DNA from 3 places in the Carnobacterium alterfunditum DSM 5972 genome. Region 1 is predicted to be linked to each of the others. Evidence: predicted binding sites of a transcription regulator. Region 1 holds the regulator's gene; each other region holds the start of a gene.
The links. The regulator LexA, encoded in region 1, represses DNA repair genes until DNA is damaged. The targets are predictions, from matches to a motif close to CNAACANNTGTTNG.

Region 1 (6,719 bases):
AATATATTAAACGAATCATAGGACTTCCAGGCGACACTATTCGTTATCAAGATGATGCTTTGTATATCAATGGAGAAAAAGTAGAGGAAGAGTATTTAAAAAGTTCTGTAGAAGAAATGTCTACGGGAGGCAACTTTACAGAAGACTTTTCACTAGCCTCTAAAACAGGTGAAGAAACGGTTCCTGAAGACAGTTATTTCGTGATGGGCGATAACCGTCAAAATTCAAAGGATAGTCGTGTTTTCGGATTTGTAGATGCTACTACCGTCAGCGGAACAGCCATTCTTCGTATTTGGCCGCTTGAAGAATTTGGTACAATAGAAAATGATTAAAAAGGAAATAAGAAAAAGACTATAAGCAAGCTGTTCTTTTTTTGTGTAAATAGAAAGGTGAAAAAATATGAATATTCAATGGTTTCCAGGACATATGGCAAAAGCGAGACGCCAAGTAACAGAAAAAATAAAACTAGTAGATATTGTGTTTGAACTCGTTGATGCAAGAATTCCACTATCAAGCCGCAATCCAATATTAGATGAAATAATTGGAGAAAAACCTAGGGTCATTATTTTAAATAAAAGTGATTTAGCTGATCCTATTCAAACAAAAAAATGGGTAGCTTATTTTAATGAACAAGGAATAGCAGCAGTCCCTATTGTTGCGCAAGAAGGTAAGGGCATGAAACAACTTATGGAAAAAGCAAAAGAAATTTTGCAACCAAAATTTGATCGAAGAGCTGCTAAAGGAATTAAGCCTCGTGCAATTCGAGCAATGAGTATTGGGATCCCTAACGTTGGGAAATCGACCTTAATTAATCGCTTTATAAAGAAAAATGTTGCGATAACAGGTAATAAACCCGGAGTGACAAAAGCACAACAATGGCTAAAACTAGGCAAAGAATTGGAATTACTCGATACTCCAGGTATTCTTTGGCCAAAATTTGAAGACCCAGCAGTCGGAGAAAAATTAGCGTTGACAGGTGCAATCAAAGATACTATTTTGCAGATGGATGAAATTGCGATGTATGGAATAGGCATAATGAAAACTTATTATCCAGAAACATTTGCTAAACGATTCCTTTTAACTAAAGAAGAATTAGAATTAGGAACACCTGAACTGCTAATGCTGATCAGTGAACGAAGAGGTTTTCGAGAGGACTACAGCCGTGCAGCAGAAATGTTGATCTATGAAATTAGAAGTGGTAAAGCAGGACGATTCACGCTAGATATTGCTCCGGTTTCTTTACCTAAAGAATAGGAGAACGAGAGTGGAAAAACCAATAACTATTGCGGCAATAAAAGATCTTTTGACATCAATTACAAACCCAGCTGATGAACGATTGGTCCAGATCAAAAATGATTCACGTAAAGGTGCTATAAATGCTTATAATGCTTGGGAAAATCGGTTGAAAAAGCAGCAATCGATTCTTGAAAAACAACAAGAGATGCTTCAAATCGAGCACTATTTTTGGGGAAAAGGGACCCAGTATATTGCTGGAATCGATGAAGTAGGAAGAGGGCCATTAGCTGGACCTGTTGTGGCAGCTGCTGTTATATTGCCGATTGATTTTGCTGTGTTAGGGATCAATGATTCCAAGCAATTATCTAGTGCAAAACGAGAATCATTATTCGACCAAATCCAAGAATCAGCGATAGCTATTGGTGTTGGGATAAAAGACCATCAAGTGGTTGATGAAGTAAATATATACCAGGCAACTAAATTAGCAATGATCGAGGCTGTACAACAATTACCTAAACAGCCAGAACAACTGTTGATCGATGCCATGCATTTGCCTGTTAGTATACCCCAAGAAAGTTTTATTAAAGGAGACGCCAAAAGTTTGTCTATTGCTGCAGCCAGTATTATTGCTAAAGTAACAAGGGACAGAATGATGGCTGACTATGATGAATTATATCCTGGATACGGTTTTTCTAAAAATGCTGGTTATGGAACTAAAGTTCATTTAGAAGGTTTACAAAAACATGGCGCATGCCCAATTCATAGGAAAACATTCGCCCCTGTAAAAAATATATTGAAGTAAATAAAACTTTTAAAGTTACCAAGAATATAAAAAAAACGAATGAACAGGAGTTTGCTCCTGTCCATTCGTTTTTTATTATTGGATATGGCTACGATATAGGCCAATGACTTTGCCTAAAATAATAACCTCATTAAGTAGGATAGGGCTCATTGTGTCATTTTCAGGTTGTAGTCGATAATGATCTTCTTCTTTGTAAAATCTTTTACAAGTCGCTTCATCGTCAACAGTCATAGCTATGACAATATCGCCATTATTAGCAGTGCCCTGTTTACGAATAATAACCTCATCGCCATCAAAAATACCTGCGTTGATCATGCTTTCTCCTCGAATAGTCAACATAAACAATGATTCATTTTCAAATTGTAAGTTTGGAGGAAGAGGGAAATAATCTGTTGCTTCCTCTACCGCTAATATTGGTTCGCCAGCTGTTACAGTTCCTAATAAAGGAATTTTATCTAACGCAATGCCCAATTTAGTTAAACCTGATGCTGTTAATTCAATTGCTCGCGGTTTACTAGGATCCCGTTGGATATAACCATTTTTTTCTAAGCGGGAAAGATGGCCATGAACTGTTGAGGTAGAAGATAATGAGACAGCCGTTCCGATTTCTCTAACAGTTGGAGGATAACCTTTTAATTTAACTTGATTATATATATATTGCAAGACTTCGACTTGTCTTGATTCCGGATTTTTACCCATGATAGATACAAACACCTCGTTTCTTTTTTTATCATTTTAAGATTACCATATATGGCACAACAAATCAAACAAACGTTCGTAGCTAAAGATGATAAAAGAATGTTTTTTTTAAAGAAGTTTGTTATAGTTGAACAAGAAAATAAAAATAATGTTGGAGTGATTAAATGTTGCCAAAAGAACAAATTGAAAGAATAAATGCTTTAGCTAATAAATCGAAAACAAAAGGCTTAACTATACAAGAACAAGTGGAACAAAAGAAATTGAGAGATGCTTACATTGAAGCCTTTAGGGGTGGAATGAAAAAAACAATTGAGGGTGTAAAAATAGTCGATGAAGAAGGTACTGATGTAACTCCGGAAAAATTGAAAGAAATACAAAAAAATAAAGGCCTACATGGGAGATAAAAAAGTTGTTCGTCAGTGTGGTGAGCAACAAATTATCCCAATTAGTACCATTCGCTCCGTGAAAGCGTTGCACTTGGAGTGAAATAATAGTAAACTAATAGGGTACTATAAGATAGTTCAAATTGAAAGGATGATTTTTTTGTTTGATAACGTAGACCAATTAGCAGTAAATACAATAAGAACACTAAGTATGGATGGCATACAAAAAGCCAACTCCGGACACCCAGGTTTACCTATGGGAGCTGCTCCAATGGCTTACACATTGTGGACAAAACAATTAAAAGTGAATCCAAAAAGCTCAAAATGGTTCGATCGTGACCGTTTTGTATTATCAGCTGGACATGGTTCAATGTTATTATACAGCTTGTTACACTTAGCTGGATATGACGTTAAAATAGATGATTTAAAACAATTTCGTCAATGGAACAGTAAAACACCTGGACATCCAGAAGTTAATCATACTGATGGAGTAGAAGCGACAACTGGCCCCTTAGGACAAGGAATCGCAAATGCTGTAGGTATGGCTATGGCAGAAGCTCATTTAGCTGCTACTTATAATAAAAAGGGACACTCAATTGTTGATCACCATACATATGCTTTGTGTGGAGATGGCGATTTAATGGAAGGCGTTTCAGCTGAAGCTGCTAGTTTAGCTGCTCATTTGGGACTTGGAAAATTGGTTGTTCTGTATGATTCAAATGACATCTCTTTAGATGGACCAACATCTAAATCCTTCACTGAAAATGTAGGAAAACGTTTTGAAGCTTATGGTTGGCAACATATTCTTGTAAAAGATGGCAATGATCTAGATGAGATCAACACAGCCATTGAAGCTGCAAAAACTGAAACAGAAAAACCTACTTTGATCGAAGTTAAAACTATTATTGGATTTGGTGCTCCTAATGCGGGAACACATAAAGTTCATGGTGCACCACTTGGAGCAGAAGGAATTGAAGCTGCTAAAAAAGCATACGGATGGGAAGGCGAAGATTTCTTTGTTCCTACTGAAGTAGCTGACCGTTTTAAAGAAACAATGATCGAAAAAGGCGCTAAAGCTGAAGAAGAATGGAAAGCAGCTTTTGAAGCTTACCGTACTGATTATCCAGCACTAGCAGAACAATTTGAATTAGCTTTAAGCAATGAATTACCAGCTGATTGGGATGCTGAATTACCATCTTATGATGTTGAAGATAATGCATTAGCTTCTCGTGTTACAGGTAGCCAAGCGTTGAATGCTATCGCTAAAAAAGTTCCTTATTTCTGGGGCGGATCTGCCGATTTATCTTCATCTAATAATACAATGATAGCAGACGTTAAAGATTTTAAAGCTGGCCAATATGAGGGAAGAAATATTTGGTATGGCGTTCGCGAATTTGGTATGGCAGCTGCTATGAACGGAATCGTCTTGCATGGTGGTACTAGAACTTATGCTGGGACATTCTTCGTATTTACTGATTACCTGCGTGCTGCCGTTCGTTTAGCAGCTATTTCTAATTTGCCTGTAACCTATGTGTTCACACATGATTCAGTTGCAGTTGGGGAAGATGGTCCTACTCATGAACCAGTTGAACAATTATCTAGTTTACGTGGTATGCCTAACCTATCGATCATCCGTCCAGCAGATGGAAATGAAGTTGTCGCTGCTTGGGAATTAGCCGTAACATCAAATGATCACCCAACAATGTTAGTCTTATCTCGTCAAAACTTACCTGTACTGCCGGGAACTAAAACTGGAGCGCGTACGAATGTTGCTAAGGGAGCCTATGTTATTTCAGCTCAAGCTGGCGAAAAACCAGAAGGTATTTTATTGGCATCTGGTTCAGAAGTTGCTTTAGCTATTGAAGCTCAAAAAGCTTTGAAAGAAAGCGGACAAGATGTTTCAGTTGTTTCGGTCCCAAGTTTTGATCTATTCGAAAAACAAGATCCAGCATACAAAGAAAGTGTTTTACCAAAAGAAATTCGTAAACGTGTGTCTATTGAAATGGGAGCGACATTTGGCTGGGAGCGTTATGTTGGCCTAGATGGAGCTACAATAGGTATCGATAAATATGGTGCAAGTGCACCCGGAGCAACCGTTATTAAAAATTATGGTTTTACAGTCGAAAATGTCGTAGAAACATTTAATAACTTATAAAATAGGGCCCTGTAAGTTGAAATTTTTACTTACAGGGCTTTCTTTTGTTTATATTTGTCATGAATTATGACTTTTTAGTGTAAGAAATAGAATTTTAGTTTATTTTTTTACTATTATTTAGTACAATTAAGTCTTGAGAGGTTTGAAAGGAGTGAATAAAAAATGAATTTAGGTCTTGCTATTTTTTTAATTATTTTAGCTTTGGTTGGTGGAGCTGTCGGTGGATTCTTCATCGCTAGAAGATACATGATGGATTATTTCAAAAAAAATCCACCTGTTGACGAAAATATGTTGCGTATGTTAATGATGCAAATGGGACAAAAACCATCAGAGAAGAAAATTAAACAAATGATGTCGTCAATGAAAACACAAACGACAAAAACGAATAAAAAAAAATAAGCGTACATCAAAGCTTATGATAAAAAATTGTGAGCAGGTGATTATCTGCTCGCAATTTTTTGGTTAAATAGGAGCAATCAAAGAAGTGGGGAAAAGATAAAAAAAGATCAAAAATCAGCTTTTTTAAAACAATAGATGAAAGCGCTTGTTAATGAAGACACAGCTATAAGGACTGCAGATGTAGTGTTAGCTGGAAATTGTCCTTGATTGCTTTAATTCAATTGTTATATCTCTTGTTTTAGATTTTAAGCTGTGCCAACAGTCCAAAAGAAAATAAGTGGCAATTTTAGTATAAATGATCGAGGCCAATGGAGTATCTTAGAGTTAAAGGATTTAGTAATAAAAAAACAATCCGAAAATTGATATCCACTATGACAGGCGTGGATTATAAAATAAACGTCTCAATTAATAAAAAGAAAGCAAAAGTCGCTAACGACTTTTGCTTTCTTTTTATTTCATATTAGGGTAATCGTACTTAAATGAAGGATCTATTTCTAAATCTAATTGATCAAAGGCTTGTTGAATCTGTTTGTCGATCAAAGCTAAATTTTCTTTTGAAAGTTTAATTTTAGGATCTATATTGATTGGATCACCAAAACGAATCGTTACTTTTTTTCGTTTTAAAATTCCGCCTAACTTCGTAGGTCCTTGATAAACGGCTGGAACGATCGGAACACCGCTTAATTTAGCAATCGTGGCTGCTCCACCTTTTATTTCGTTAGAATGTCTTGTTCCAGTTGGAAAAATCATTAAACTTAAATGTCCGTTCTTCAGGATTTTAACAGGTGTTTTAATAGCACTGGGTCCTGGATTAGCACGATCTACCGGAAAGGCGTTTGCATGTCTAATGAACCAACTTAGGATAGGATTTTGGAACAGCTCTTTTTTTGCCATAAATGTAAATTGTTTAGGACTAGCAGCTATAGCTAAATACACAGGGTCGATCCAAGTTCTATGCGGTGCTACTAAGATATAAGATGTATCAGTTGGCAGCTTGTTACGATTTTCGTAATGTGCATTGCCATTTAAAATAGCTAATAAAAAG
Region 2 (6,719 bases), 220 kb from region 1:
GTAACAGCTTCTTCTGAAGTTAAAGCCTGAGGTTTTCTTTTTATCGTCTTACCAAACACTTCATGAAACTCTTGAACTTGTTCAAATGGTGATAATTTACTCATGCTTCAGCTTTCCTCCTGAAATTTTTTCTTCTATAGTCTAGTATAACTCTTTTAGTTAATTTTTTCTTATATTAAATTAGTAAATTAGACGTTGATTAGATGTTTTCTTAAAGCTGCGTTCTCTGATTCCAATACTCTACGGTACATTTCAGAATTTTTCAAATCAGCCTGCATAATTTTTAAAAACTCAATATTATCTTGTGAATGACGTTTTGTTCTTTCCAGTTCGATCTTTTCTTTGATCAATTTTTTTGCATCTTTTTCAAGATTATCTATTATTTCAACGAATTCTTTATTTTTATCAATTAATGACGCGTTCTGAGAACAGATTCGTTTGATTTTTTGTTCGTTTTTTCCATCTGCTAAGTTGATGTAAACCAATGCAAAAGCTAAGCAGGCAATCACAAATACTAAACATAGATTAATAAAAGAAACTACGGGTATCGACTGTCTAAACAAAGACAATAATGTACTTAAGATAACTGCACATCCAAAAATGGCTAACCCAATTCGGTAAGAATTTATTTTTCGTTTAGCGTTCACTATTTTTAAATAATTTATTTTATTTTGTAATTTTTCTTTCTCTACTTGTTCATATTCTATTTTTTTTCGACTTTCAAGAAAAAGGGCTTTTTCTTTTCTTTCGATCGTTTCTTGTACTTGTTGCTGGTACAGTTCAAACCATTCTTTTTCTTTTACTAGTTTTTCTAATTCTCTATCTATTTCCTGCTGGAAAACGGCTTTTTTTAGTAAAAGTTCCTCTTCTGCTTGCGTTGCTTTTAGATGAGTTGAGGCAATTATATTATCCGCCTTTTGTTCAGCTTTTTGAGTAATCTTTTTTGCTTCGATTATTTCTTTATTGTATTGTTCAAAGGAGTGTCTTTTTTTTAATTCCACTTCCTGTTTGGCCTTTTTTATATCTTTTTGAACTTCTTGATACATTTCTTCTGATTGCCGAAAGGCATCCATTAAAATAATTTCTGCTTCTTGCTTAGCTTGTTGCAGCATTTTATGTTCTTTTAAGTAATATCCTATTGCCACTTTCTCATTTACCTGCTGCTTTGTATGTGGAATTTTTGTTTCACTTTTTTTATTTTCTGTTACCTTTTTTAAAATGACTCTGCCTGTTTTTAAAAAGAGGTTAAGTTGGTTTCTATTCTTAGCTTTTGATGGGCCAGTAAGACGATCCGTTTCTTTTTTTTTATTCATTAAAAAGTTCCTTTCTTTCTACCTTTACCATAATTACGATCAACCAATTCTAATCAAAATAAATGAGCTCCTAAACATTATCGCAAATAATCAGAGAAAAGCCAAACCAAACATTCTACTAACTTTCTAAAAGTAACTTGACCCCCCAATCAAACAAGTGTTCTTTCTTGTAGAATCCCATTAATCACAGTGGTATACTAGCAGTAAGAATGTTAGTGGGAGGATACTTTATGAATCAACCTTTAGCTTATCGTATGAGGCCTACTCATATCGATAATATTGTAGGACAGCAACACTTAGTTGGAAAAGGAAAAATTATTCGACGCATGGTAGAAGCAAAAATGCTCTCATCGATGATTTTATACGGTCCCCCTGGAATTGGTAAAACAAGTATTGCCAGTGCTATTGCTGGTACAACAAAATTTGCTTTTAGAACTCTAAATGCTGCGAGCGATACAAAAAAAGACCTGCAAATTGTCGTGGAAGAAGCTAAAATGAGCGGTACTGTTATTTTGCTTTTAGACGAAGTCCATCGTTTAGATAAACCTAAACAAGATTTCTTATTGCCGCACTTAGAAAATGGACGAATCATTTTGATCGGGGCAACCACAGAAAATCCATATATAACGATCAATCCTGCCATCCGTAGCAGAACACAAATTTTCGAACTTAAGCCTCTTTCTAATGAAGATATCCAGCATGCTTTATGGAGTGCAGTAAATGACTCAGAAAAAGGCTTTGGAAAAGAAAATGTAGCTATAACAGATGAAGCATTGCTACACTTCTCAAGAGCTACAAACGGAGATTTAAGAAGTTCTTTGAACAGCTTAGAACTGGCAATCAAATCGACAGCTCCAAATGAGCAAGGTACGATAAACATCACCTTAGATATTGCAGAAGAATGTATCCAAAAAAAAGCTTTGACGCATGATAAAGACGGAGATGCTCATTATGATGTCATCTCAGCTTTACAAAAATCAATTCGCGGAAGCGATGTTAATGCGGCTATGCATTATCTGGCAAGGCTGATTGAAGCTGGCGATTTACCCATCATTTCTAGACGCTTAATGGTCATTGCTTACGAAGATATAGGGCTGGCTAATCCTTCGGCGGCTTCCAGAACGGTAACTGCCGTTCAAGCAGCTGAAAAATTAGGCTTTCCAGAGGCCAGGATCCCTTTAGCGAATGTAGTCGTTGATTTATGCCTTTCTCCAAAATCAAATTCGTCTTACGTAGCAATCGATGCAGCCTTACAAGATGTACGGGCTGGCAAAAGCGGAGATGTACCAGATCATTTGAGAGACTCTCATTATAATGGAGCAACAAAACTTGGACGCGGTGTGAATTACCTTTATCCACATGGCTATCCTGGTGCATGGGTAAATCAGCAATATCTACCTGACAAACTGAAAAAAGCATCCTATTATATTCCAAATCACACTGGAAAATATGAGGATACCTTAGCAAAACAATATGAGTCTATTAATTCTAAGAAAAAGAGAAATAATTCTAAATAACCGCTTTCTTTGTTGTTTTAATCAACTTTCAACAAACAAATAATAGGCGAATAATTGACAATAACATTTGCATATGCTACTATAAGTATAAGATTTCTGAGATGCTCGTTTTGCTCAACATGTGTTGACCGAACAATTAATATTACCTTGGGATCCAAACTGATTCAATCGGATAACAAGCCTTTTCACTTGGTAGTTAGAAGATTGACAGCGGAGCCCACCTGCTACTTGCGGGTTCAAGACTAACTGAGCATATCAACGGCATCATCGGATTTCTTATTAAAAAAAGTTTAAAACTTTTAAAGTCATTCTTAATTGAATGGCTTTTTTTCTACAACAAATGGCGTAGATGCTTCAAAAAAATTTCTTCTGGAATGGACGGGTTTGCTTGTGGAGAGCCAAGGGAACACCTGAAGCCTAAAACCAAAATTTGTCATGGTTGTTGCTGCTTTAGCAGCTTACAAACATGATACACTTGGGCGTTATTTGCCCACAGTGCTTCATTTTAGTCTACAAGCAACCCTATTCCTACAAAAATTTTGGGTAAGTAATGCCATTAGATCAAGTCTATCAACACCAAAAATTATACAGCCCCCTTTTTTTCAAGTCTCTTTTGACTTTTTCTTAACTTTAAATTGATATATGGTATGCTTAACATATACTTATTTTTATTGAAAGAAGGTTTCATTATGCTATTATCTGTGTTATTTTTTATTTTTTCACTCTTATTGATCTATGCAGCATACTTTTTCTATACTGGTAAAGCTGTCGTACTTTTACCAAATACTAGTAAAGAAATTCCATCAAAAAAAATGACTTTTTTCAAACTATACGGTGCTCTTTTCTTCATTGGAGGGCTTGGTTCTCTCATACTCGTCTTCTTTCATCCAAATTGGTTGGCTTTTAGCGTTTTACTCTTTGTAATGCTTACCATGCTTTTTTTTATTTTCAATTTAAATAAACGTATGTAATATCATTGATAGCCTATCCTTAAAAATTTAATCCACCTCTTATTTCATATCTCTTTGAAACTGGTTACATTTAGAGTACAATGAAGTTAGCAAAAAAGTTATTCATTTATCTTATCATGAGGAATGGAGTGGATGTCTATGTTACAACAATATAATCGGATCTTAGTCGCTGTCGATGGTTCAGCTGAGGCTGAAACAGCTTTCAAAAAGGCTGTACAAGTTGCAGTTCGTAATTCTGCTGCTTTAGTTCTTGCACATGTTATTGATACTCGAGCATTTCAAAGCATTTCTACTTTCGATGGTGATATGGCTGATAAAGCTAGTGAACAAGCTAGAAACACCTTAGAAGAGTATGTACGTTACGCAAAAAACCATCGTGTTCAGGATGTTACTTATTCTATTGAATACGGATCTCCAAAAGTGTTGATCGCAAAACAAGTTCCTGAAGATCAAAAAATTGATTTAATCATGTTGGGAGCAACTGGTTTAAATGCTGTAGAACGTATTTTCATAGGTTCCGTTTCAGAATACGTTATTCGGCACGCTAATTGTGACGTTTTAATCGTACGGACAGATTTGGAAAACAAGAAAAATCAATAGTTATTAAAATAGCAAAAAAACAACCAAATAATGGTTGTTTTTTTGCTTTTATTTATTAATTAGGCACGTAATCTTTCAACATCACGAGCAATCATAATTTCTTCATCTGTAGGAATCAATAATACTTTAACTTTTGATTCTGGAGTAGAAATGATGCGTTCTTTTCCACGAACATTATTTGCTTCTGCATCGATCTCAGCACCAAACCAGTTCATACCATCAATAATAATTTGGCGTGTTTCTGGAGAATTTTCACCAATTCCGGCAGTAAAGACAATTGCATCTGCACCATTTAAGATAGCAAAATATTGTCCAATATATTTTTGAACACGATTATAGAAAATATCTAACGCTGTTTGAGCATCTTCATTTCCTTTTTCGGCAGCTTCTTCAACATCACGCATATCGCTTGAAATATGAGAAAGACCTAGTAAGCCAGATTTATTATTTAAAATGTAAATCATATCATTGATGTCGGTGATATTTAATTTGTTCATTAAGAAAGGTAATAGTGATGCGTCAATGTCCCCAGTACGAGTACCCATTGTGATACCAGCTAGAGGAGTGAATCCCATAGATGTGTCGATCGATTTTCCACCTTTAACAGCAGTAATAGATCCGCCATTACCCAAATGACATGTAATAAGTTTAGTCTCTTCAAGCGGTTTGCCTAACATTTCAGCTGCACGTTCTGAAACATATTTATGTGATGTACCGTGTGCTCCATATTTACGCGCTGAAAAGTCGGTATAGTACTCCATCGGGAGACTGTATAAGTAGTTTTCTTTAGGCATTGTTGTATGGAATGAAGTATCAAAAACAGCTACACTAGTAATATTTGGCAATAATTTTTTGAATGCTTTGATTCCTGTAGCATTTGCTGGATTGTGTAATGGAGCAAATTCAGCTAAACTTTCAATTTGTGCTAATACTTCATCAGTAATCAATGCTGAATCTTTAAACAATTCCCCACCAGCTACTACACGGTGTCCAACACCTGTAATTTCTTCGTAGTTTGCAATAACTTTTAGTTCGATTAATTTATCTAATACCATTTGAATAGCTATTTCATGGTTTTTTATGTCTTCAATAACTTTGTATTTTTCACCGGCATATTTTGTCGTGAAAATCGAGTTGTTTAAACCAATTCTTTCAATTATTCCTGAAGCGATTTCTTCCTCAGCTGGCATTTCATATAAGGTAAATTTCAAACTTGAACTACCTGCATTGATTGCAATTGTTTTTGACATATTTTCCATCTCCTAATTCAAATTTTTATATATTTTCTTTTTTCCAACTATCCACTTCTTGCATAAATTTAAGCATAGCCTTTTGATTTTTAAAATCCGGAATTTGTGCTAACAATACTTGTTTGGCTTGTTTGACATTATTCCCCTTTTTTTGAATCACGAGAATTGATTTGCGTGAATTCCTAGTCTTAAATAATTCATTTGGCAAGTTCAACATCCCTTGTAAAAAGGCTTCTTCTTGGATCATCTTCATCAGTCCTGGTGTCTCATCTGTTTCAAATAATTGAGCAGGAACCAAAAAGATTCCAAATCCGCCATCTTTCAAATAATGTAAGCTTTGCTCAATGAATAAATGATGAGCATAAGAATGACCATTTTTTGCCGCTGTTTTAAATTTTTCAGCTTTTTCATCTAATGGATAGTAGCCGACCGGCAAGTCGCTCACAACAACGTCAACAGGATCCATTAAGAGATCTTGTATTGCATCTTGGTGTGTCAATGTGACATTTTGCCTTTGCATAGTAGTACTGACTGATGCAAGTGTTAGAAGCAAATCATCATTATCGACGCCTTCTGCTTCTACTGATATTTTTTTTGAAACTAAGCCGTTATAAACAGTTGATAACAGATTTCCCATTCCTACAGCAGGATCAAGTAAACGAACCTTTTCCAATTTACCACTGATCAATTTTTCAATTAAATAGTTTAAAATAAAACCAATGGCATCTGGAGTCATTTGGTGATTCGGCTGCAATACATCCGTCTTTGAAGCTTTCAAAAGAGCTAATTGAATTGCCTTTCGAATATCTTCAGCTTCCATACTATCTAACGCAACTTCTTTGTAAATTTGAGTTAGTTTTCCAACTACTTCATCCGAAGGAACATCATCGATCTGATGAGGAATCTTATTGCCTAGAATATTTTCACCAGTTTCTGAAAGAGCCTCTAAATAAGAAACATCTAATTCCTTTTGCAAAAGTTGGGCTGAAGTATCTAATTGATTAAATAATTGTTCAATTTCTTTTTGAGACAATAAGGTCAACCTCTTTCCTTTTTTCTTTTGCATTA
Region 3 (6,719 bases), 140 kb from region 1:
CAACGAAAAGTAGAGGATTTTATAGTGACGGGTTCATTAAGTAAGCCTGAAAAAAATAGAAACTTAAATCAATTTGATTACCAAAGTTATTTGCACCAAAATAAAATTCATTGGACATTACAGGCTGAAACAATCGACACTCGTTCTGAAATCCAGAAAAATTTTTTTTTTGATAAACTGAATTTAAAAAACATAAGACAGGCTATTTTAGCTCATATTGAAAAAGAAACAACAGTTATGGTTTCAAGTTATATCAAAACACTTCTATTTGCCGACACTAGTTCTATTGACGATCAAGTGATGAATGGGTATAAACAAATTGGCATTATTCATTTGTTGAGTATTTCTGGTCTGCACATCCAATTTTTCATAGCAGGATTAACGTATATTCTCTGGCGGATTGGTGTTACTCGAGAGAAAACGTATTTATTTTTATTATTTTTTCTACCCATATATGGAAGTTTAACTTACTGGGGAACAAGTATATTTAGAGCTATTGTGATGAGTTTGATCAGTCAAACTAGTTCACGCCTTGGCAAACCTATTTCAGGTCTTGATGCATGGTCATGGACGTTAATTATCGGTCTTTGGATAGATCCTTATCAAATTTTTTCTATCGGCTTTCAATTGAGCTATTTACTGAGTTTAACATTGATTCTATTTTCAAACTCTTTATTTAATCAATCAAAATTCAATAGTGTAAATAGTTTGTGTATTTCTTTTATTTTGACTCTTATTTCGATTCCAATTCTCAGTTTTCATTTCTTTGAATTTTCATGGCTAGGAATGTTTACAAATTTGATTTTTGTTCCTTTGTTTACTTGGATCATTATGCCTTTGATCATTGTACTTTTTATTAGTTCCTATCCGCTGTCAGGAACGCAATGCTTTCATTTTCTTATAAGTGTAACAGAAGGTTTGTTGAGGATAATTGAATGGTTGGTTTTAAAAATCAAGCTCTTCCCATATGGGACTTTCGTTACAGGGAAAGTTCCCACTGGTCTATTCATTTTGGTAATAGTCGTACTGATTATTTTTCTTATAGCATTGGAAGAGCAAAAAAAAATAAAACGGTCAATTATTTTGCTGACCCTTGTTTTTACTGTTTTTATTTATTACCAAAAATATAATCCTTTTGGAGAAGTTCTCTTAATAGATGTCGGTCAAGGAGATGCTATTTTAATCAAGGAGCCTTTTGGGGCTGGTGTCTATTTGATTGACACAGGTGGGACAATAGCATTTGAAAAAGAAGAATGGCAAATAAGAAAGAATCAGTCAACTGTGGCAAGCCGTGTTTTGATACCTATTATCAAGTCTTTAGGTTTAACACAATTAGATCAAGTTTTTATTACGCACGGTGACGAAGATCATATGGGTGAATTAAAAGAATTAGCTCAGAATATTGAAGTGAAAGAACTGATTTTTCCTGTAGGTACAACAAAAAAACAGTTATTTCATGATGTAGCACAAACGTTAGAAAGAAATGAAACACAACTAAGGGCAATTACGGCTGAAAATACGAAAAAGCAACTTTTTGGTCCATCTTTAGCAGTATTATGGCCAGTAAAAGCTGGAGAAGGCGGAAACAATGATTCATTAGTGCTGTATGGAGAAATAGGAAGCTACTATTGGTTGTTTACTGGAGACATCGAAGAAGCAGGAGAAGCAGAATTAGCAGCTTTCTATCCCAACTTAAGGGTAGATATTCTAAAGGTTGCACACCACGGAAGCCAAACATCGACTAGCGAGCAATTTATTCAACAAATGAAACCAAAAATAGCATTAATTTCATGCGGATTAAACAACCGCTACAATCACCCTAATGGCGAGGTATTAGAACGAATGGCTGATTTGAATACGATTGTTTACCGAACAGACTTACAGGGCAGTTTTAGGTATACGTATTCAAATCGTTTAAGTGGTATGATAGAAAAAGATTTTCAAACGATTCTAAAATAATTCATTAATAGTCTTGCAAAATAATTTAATGCTTTGTACCATAGAGAGAATACAAGAAAGCGGTGGAACAGAGTGAACTTTGTATCAGAATTAGCAAAGATAAAAAATGGGACTATTGCCCGTATTTATGTGGTACTAGGAACAGAGTCGTACTTAGCAAATGTAGCTAGGAAAACGCTACTTGATTCTTTATTAAAAACAGAAGAAATAGAACTGAACTATGGTGCATACGATATGGAAGAAATATCTATCGGCACAGCCTTAGAAGATGCAGAATCTATTCCATTTTTTGGCGACCGACGCGTTGTCTTTGTGGATAGGCCTTTTTTCTTAACAGGTGAAAAAACAAAATCAAAGTTAGAGCATGATTTGAAATGGTTAGAGAATTACTTAACTCATCCTTCTGAGTCAACCACACTTGTATTTTTTGCTCCATATGAAAAATTAGATGAGCGTAAAAAAATAACTAAATTACTAAAAAAAACAGCCACAATACTCGAAGTTAATGCCTTGTCAGAAAAAGAGATGCGTAAATATCTCAAGGATACGATTGCAAATGAAGAGTACCGTTATTCTCCAGAAGCGTTTGAATTATTTATTCAATTAACGGATGCTAAATTATCGGTAGCGATGGGAGAGTTACCGAAACTTTTTCTTTATGCACAGGACACTAAATTTATTACAAAGGAAGCTGTTCAAGAATTAGTAGCTAAATCGCTAGAACAAAATATTTTTGCGTTAAATGAATATGTCTTGAAAAAAAATGTAGGACAAGCGCTTAACTTATATCAAGACCTGTTGTTGCAAAAAGAAGACCCAATCAAAATAAATGCAATCATGACTTCTCAATTTCGATTGTTGATCCAAGTTAAAATTTTAGAAAAAAAAGGCTATCAGCAAGGAGATATTGCTAAACAGTTAAAAACGCATCCTTACCGTGTGAAGCTAGCTGTTCAGCAGATGAGGAAAATTGAGGAATACGCACTAGTTGAAGCTTATAACGGATTGATTGATGCTGAGTATCGTTTGAAAACAGGAAAAGGCGATAAAGAAATGCAGTTTGAACTATTTGTTCTGCAGTATGCACAAAAAAAGGTCAGTAAAAGAACATAGATATAGGAATTTAAGATGCTATAGCTATCAAGTAAAAAAACTTTACACATTTTTATTGCATTGAGAGATATCTTTATGTATAATTGAGTTTGTTGAAACAACTGGAATAAACTATTTTAAGTTGTAAATAATTGAAAGTGGGGTGAATCAAATGCCAAACATCGAAGCTGCAATCAAACGTGTTCGTACTTCTGAGAAATCAGCTGCACAAAACAACGTTCAAAAAAGTTCAATGCGTACTGCTATAAAAAAATACGTTCAAGCTATTGAAGCAGGTAACGAAAACTCTGAACAATTACTTAAAGAAGCAATCAAATCAATTGACATGGCTGCATCTAAAGGATTGATTCATAAAAATAAAGCTAACCGTGACAAATCTCGTTTATCTGCTAAATTAGTTAAATAAGAGGTCATTGTTATAAAGAGTCATAAAAAAAGTAGTAAGGTCCTGATTAGTCAGGCCTTACTGCTTTTTTATTTTGAGTATTTCGAGCATCAAAAGAAAGACTATAGTATTTAGGGTACTATCACGATCTGTTAACTGAATGAAGAAGCTGATCGAGTTTCCGATAGTAATTAAAATAAATTTTTCAATTACTTATGTAACCTTTAGCTAATTAGTTGTAAGAACACATGTTCAATGATAAGATAATAGGGTAGAATTAAAAACGATGTGTTTTACATTAGATAGGATCCGTTTTAGATTTAATAGAAGAGCAAGGAGGTACGTAAAATGCCAAAAGACCAATTTGAACTGGTTTCTAAATACCAGCCTAGTGGTGATCAGCCAGAAGCAATCAAAAAGTTAATTGCCGGTCTCGAAAAAGGTGAGAAAGAACAAACTTTATTAGGTGCCACAGGAACTGGGAAAACATTTACGGTCTCAAATGTAATTAAAGAAGTAAATAGACCAACTTTAGTTATTGCGCATAATAAAACTTTAGCAGGTCAATTATATGGAGAATTCAAAGAGTTTTTCCCCGATAATGCTGTAGAATATTTTGTTAGTTACTATGATTACTATCAACCAGAGGCCTATGTTCCTTCAAGTGATACTTTTATTGAAAAAGAATCAAGTGTCAATGATGAGATAGATAAATTACGTCATTCTGCTACAAGTTCTTTACTAGAAAGAAGAGACGTTATTGTAGTTGCTTCAGTTTCTTGTATTTATGGTTTGGTCAATCCAAAAGATTACCGAGACCATGTGCTTTCTTTACGTGTAGGTACTGAAATGAACCGAGATGAAATGTTGCGTCGATTAGTTGATATGCAATTTGAGCGTAATGATATCGATTTTCAGCGTGGACGATTTCGTGTTAGAGGGGACGTAGTAGAAATATTCTTAGCGTCGCGTGACAGCGAAGCGATACGTGTAGAGTTCTTTGGTGATGAAATCGATCGTATCAGAGAAGTAGATGTTTTAACAGGTGAAGTTAAAGCTGATGTTCAACATGTCCCTATCTTTCCAGCAACTCACTTTGTAGCCAATGATGAACAAACAAGGTCAGCTATTAAAAATATTCAAGAAGAACTGGAACAACGATTAAAGGTTCTTCGTGCTGAAGATAAATTAATTGAAGCACAACGGTTAGAGCAACGGACAAATTATGATTTGGAAATGCTATTAGAAATGGGTTATTGTTCAGGTATTGAAAATTATTCTAGGCACATGGATGGTCGTAAAACTGGAGAAGCGCCTTATACACTAATTGATTTCTTTCCAGATGATTTTCTAATTGTGATAGATGAGTCTCATATCACTATGTCTCAAATTAGAGGAATGTACAATGGCGATAGAGCTAGAAAAGAACAATTAATTGAATATGGATTCAGACTACCGAGTGCCTTAGATAATAGACCGCTTCGCTTGGAAGAGTTTGAGAAACATGTCAATCAAATTATGTACATTTCAGCAACGCCGGGACCATATGAATTGGAAAGAGCTCCAGAAGTGATCGAACAAATCATTCGTCCAACAGGATTGCTCGATCCAATCATAGAAGTACGTCCAATCAAAGGGCAAATTGATGATTTGATTGATGAGATAAATGAGCGTTCTGAAAAGAATGAGCGTGTCTTTATCACGACCTTAACTAAAAAAATGTCAGAAGATCTAACGGACTACTTAAAAGAAGTAGGGATCAAAGTTGCTTATCTACACAGTGAAATAAAAACGCTTGAACGAACAGAGATTATTCGAAATCTGCGTTTAGGCGTATATGATGTGTTGATCGGTATCAACTTACTACGTGAAGGTATAGATGTACCAGAAGTATCATTGGTTATTATTCTAGACGCGGATAAAGAAGGATTTCTGAGAAGCGAACGCGCACTTGTTCAGACAATCGGACGAGCCGCACGTAATGAAAATGGGAGAGTTATTATGTATGCAGATCGAATTACCGACTCCATGCGTGCAGCCATGTCAGAAACGGAAAGACGTCGTGAAACGCAAAAAGAGTATAACGAAAAATATGGTATTACTCCTAAAACAATCATCAAAGATATTCGCGATTTGATTTCAATCACCTCTGTGATAAAAGGAAAAGAAGACGGAGCATCAGGTATCGAGAATATCGCTAAAATGACTAGAGCACAGCGATTAGAAGTGATTGACGGTTTGGAAATAGAAATGAAACTAGCTGCAAAAGAATTAAACTTTGAAAAAGCGGCTAATTTGAGAGATATGGTATTAGAAATAACGGCTCAATATAAATTGAAATAAAATAATCTATCAAATAAAAACTTGCATTTTACTATAAATTCTAGTAAGATTTAAGAGTGTATTAAGCACAGACCTTCTACTTGGTAAAACGAATCACCAACGTCTACTCAGTAAGAGGAAAAATTGAGGAAAGAGGTGTTTAGAAATGTCAATTTCTAAAGAACGCAAAAATGAGATCATCAAGGAATACGCAATTCATGAAGGAGACACAGGTTCTCCCGAAGTACAAGTTGCTGTATTAACAGCTGAGATCAACCACTTAAACGAACACGCACGTGTTCACAAAAAAGACCACCATTCTTATCGTGGACTTATGAAAAAAATTGGTCACCGTCGTAACTTGCTTGCGTACTTACGCAATAAAGATATTACTCGTTACCGTGAATTGATTCAAAGATTAGGTCTACGTCGTTAATTTTTCGTAGTCTATTTAGAAGCGAGGTTCTAAGGAATCTCGCTTCATTTTGTTTGTAAAAGAAAAAGCTTTTTATTTTGTTGTCCATCCTACTATACAAATGTGAGTATTTAAATGAAATTGAATTTTGACATTTGTTTAGTAGTCTGTTTGGAAAAAACGAATAAAAGCTTCAAAAAAAGGAGAAATGCACACAATGACAGAGAAACAAGTTTTTACTAAAGAATGGGCAGGACGTACATTAACAGTTGAGGTTGGGCAATTAGCAAAACAAGCTAATGGAGCGACTTTGATTCGCTATGATGATACTGTCGTGTTAACTGCAGCAGTAGCTAGTAAAAAAGCGAAAGATGTCGATTTCTTTCCTTTGACTGTAAATTACGATGAAAAAATGTATTCAATTGGTAAAATCCCGGGTGGGTTCATTAAAAGAGAAGCACGTCCAAGTGAAAATGCTACTTTAACGGCTCGATTAATTGACCGTCCAATTCGTCCAATGTTTGC

Region 2: BR50_RS09835 (replication-associated recombination protein A) is a predicted target of LexA. The motif match lies at 1,464-1,477, and genes of this name have one in related genera.
Region 3: uvrB (excinuclease ABC subunit UvrB) is a predicted target of LexA. The motif match lies at 3,699-3,712, and genes of this name have one in related genera.

What each region holds. Positions count from the first base shown of each region.
Region 1 covers NZ_JQLG01000004.1:2,197,214-2,203,932, forward strand. The annotation lists gene lepB (signal peptidase I) at 1-332, shown strand, start outside; gene ylqF (ribosome biogenesis GTPase YlqF) at 400-1,254, shown strand; gene BR50_RS10830 (ribonuclease HII) at 1,265-2,038, shown strand; gene lexA (transcriptional repressor LexA) at 2,114-2,737, opposite strand; gene BR50_RS10840 (DUF896 family protein) at 2,902-3,141, shown strand; gene tkt (transketolase) at 3,272-5,275, shown strand; gene BR50_RS10850 (YneF family protein) at 5,438-5,674, shown strand; gene BR50_RS10855 (lysophospholipid acyltransferase family protein) at 6,125-6,719, opposite strand, start outside.
Region 2 covers NZ_JQLG01000004.1:1,981,104-1,987,822, reverse strand. The annotation lists gene BR50_RS09845 (pyrophosphohydrolase domain-containing protein) at 1-104, opposite strand, end outside; gene BR50_RS09840 (hypothetical protein) at 189-1,313, opposite strand; gene BR50_RS09835 (replication-associated recombination protein A) at 1,544-2,830, shown strand; RNA gene ssrS (6S RNA) at 2,921-3,108, shown strand; gene BR50_RS09825 (universal stress protein) at 3,940-4,401, shown strand; gene BR50_RS09820 (acetate/propionate family kinase) at 4,461-5,651, opposite strand; gene BR50_RS09815 (class I SAM-dependent methyltransferase) at 5,677-6,684, opposite strand.
Region 3 covers NZ_JQLG01000004.1:2,055,546-2,062,264, forward strand. The annotation lists gene BR50_RS10150 (DNA internalization-related competence protein ComEC/Rec2) at 1-1,959, shown strand, start outside; gene holA (DNA polymerase III subunit delta) at 2,032-3,072, shown strand; gene rpsT (30S ribosomal protein S20) at 3,224-3,478, shown strand; gene uvrB (excinuclease ABC subunit UvrB) at 3,806-5,800, shown strand; gene rpsO (30S ribosomal protein S15) at 5,946-6,215, shown strand; gene pnp (polyribonucleotide nucleotidyltransferase) at 6,412-6,719, shown strand, end outside.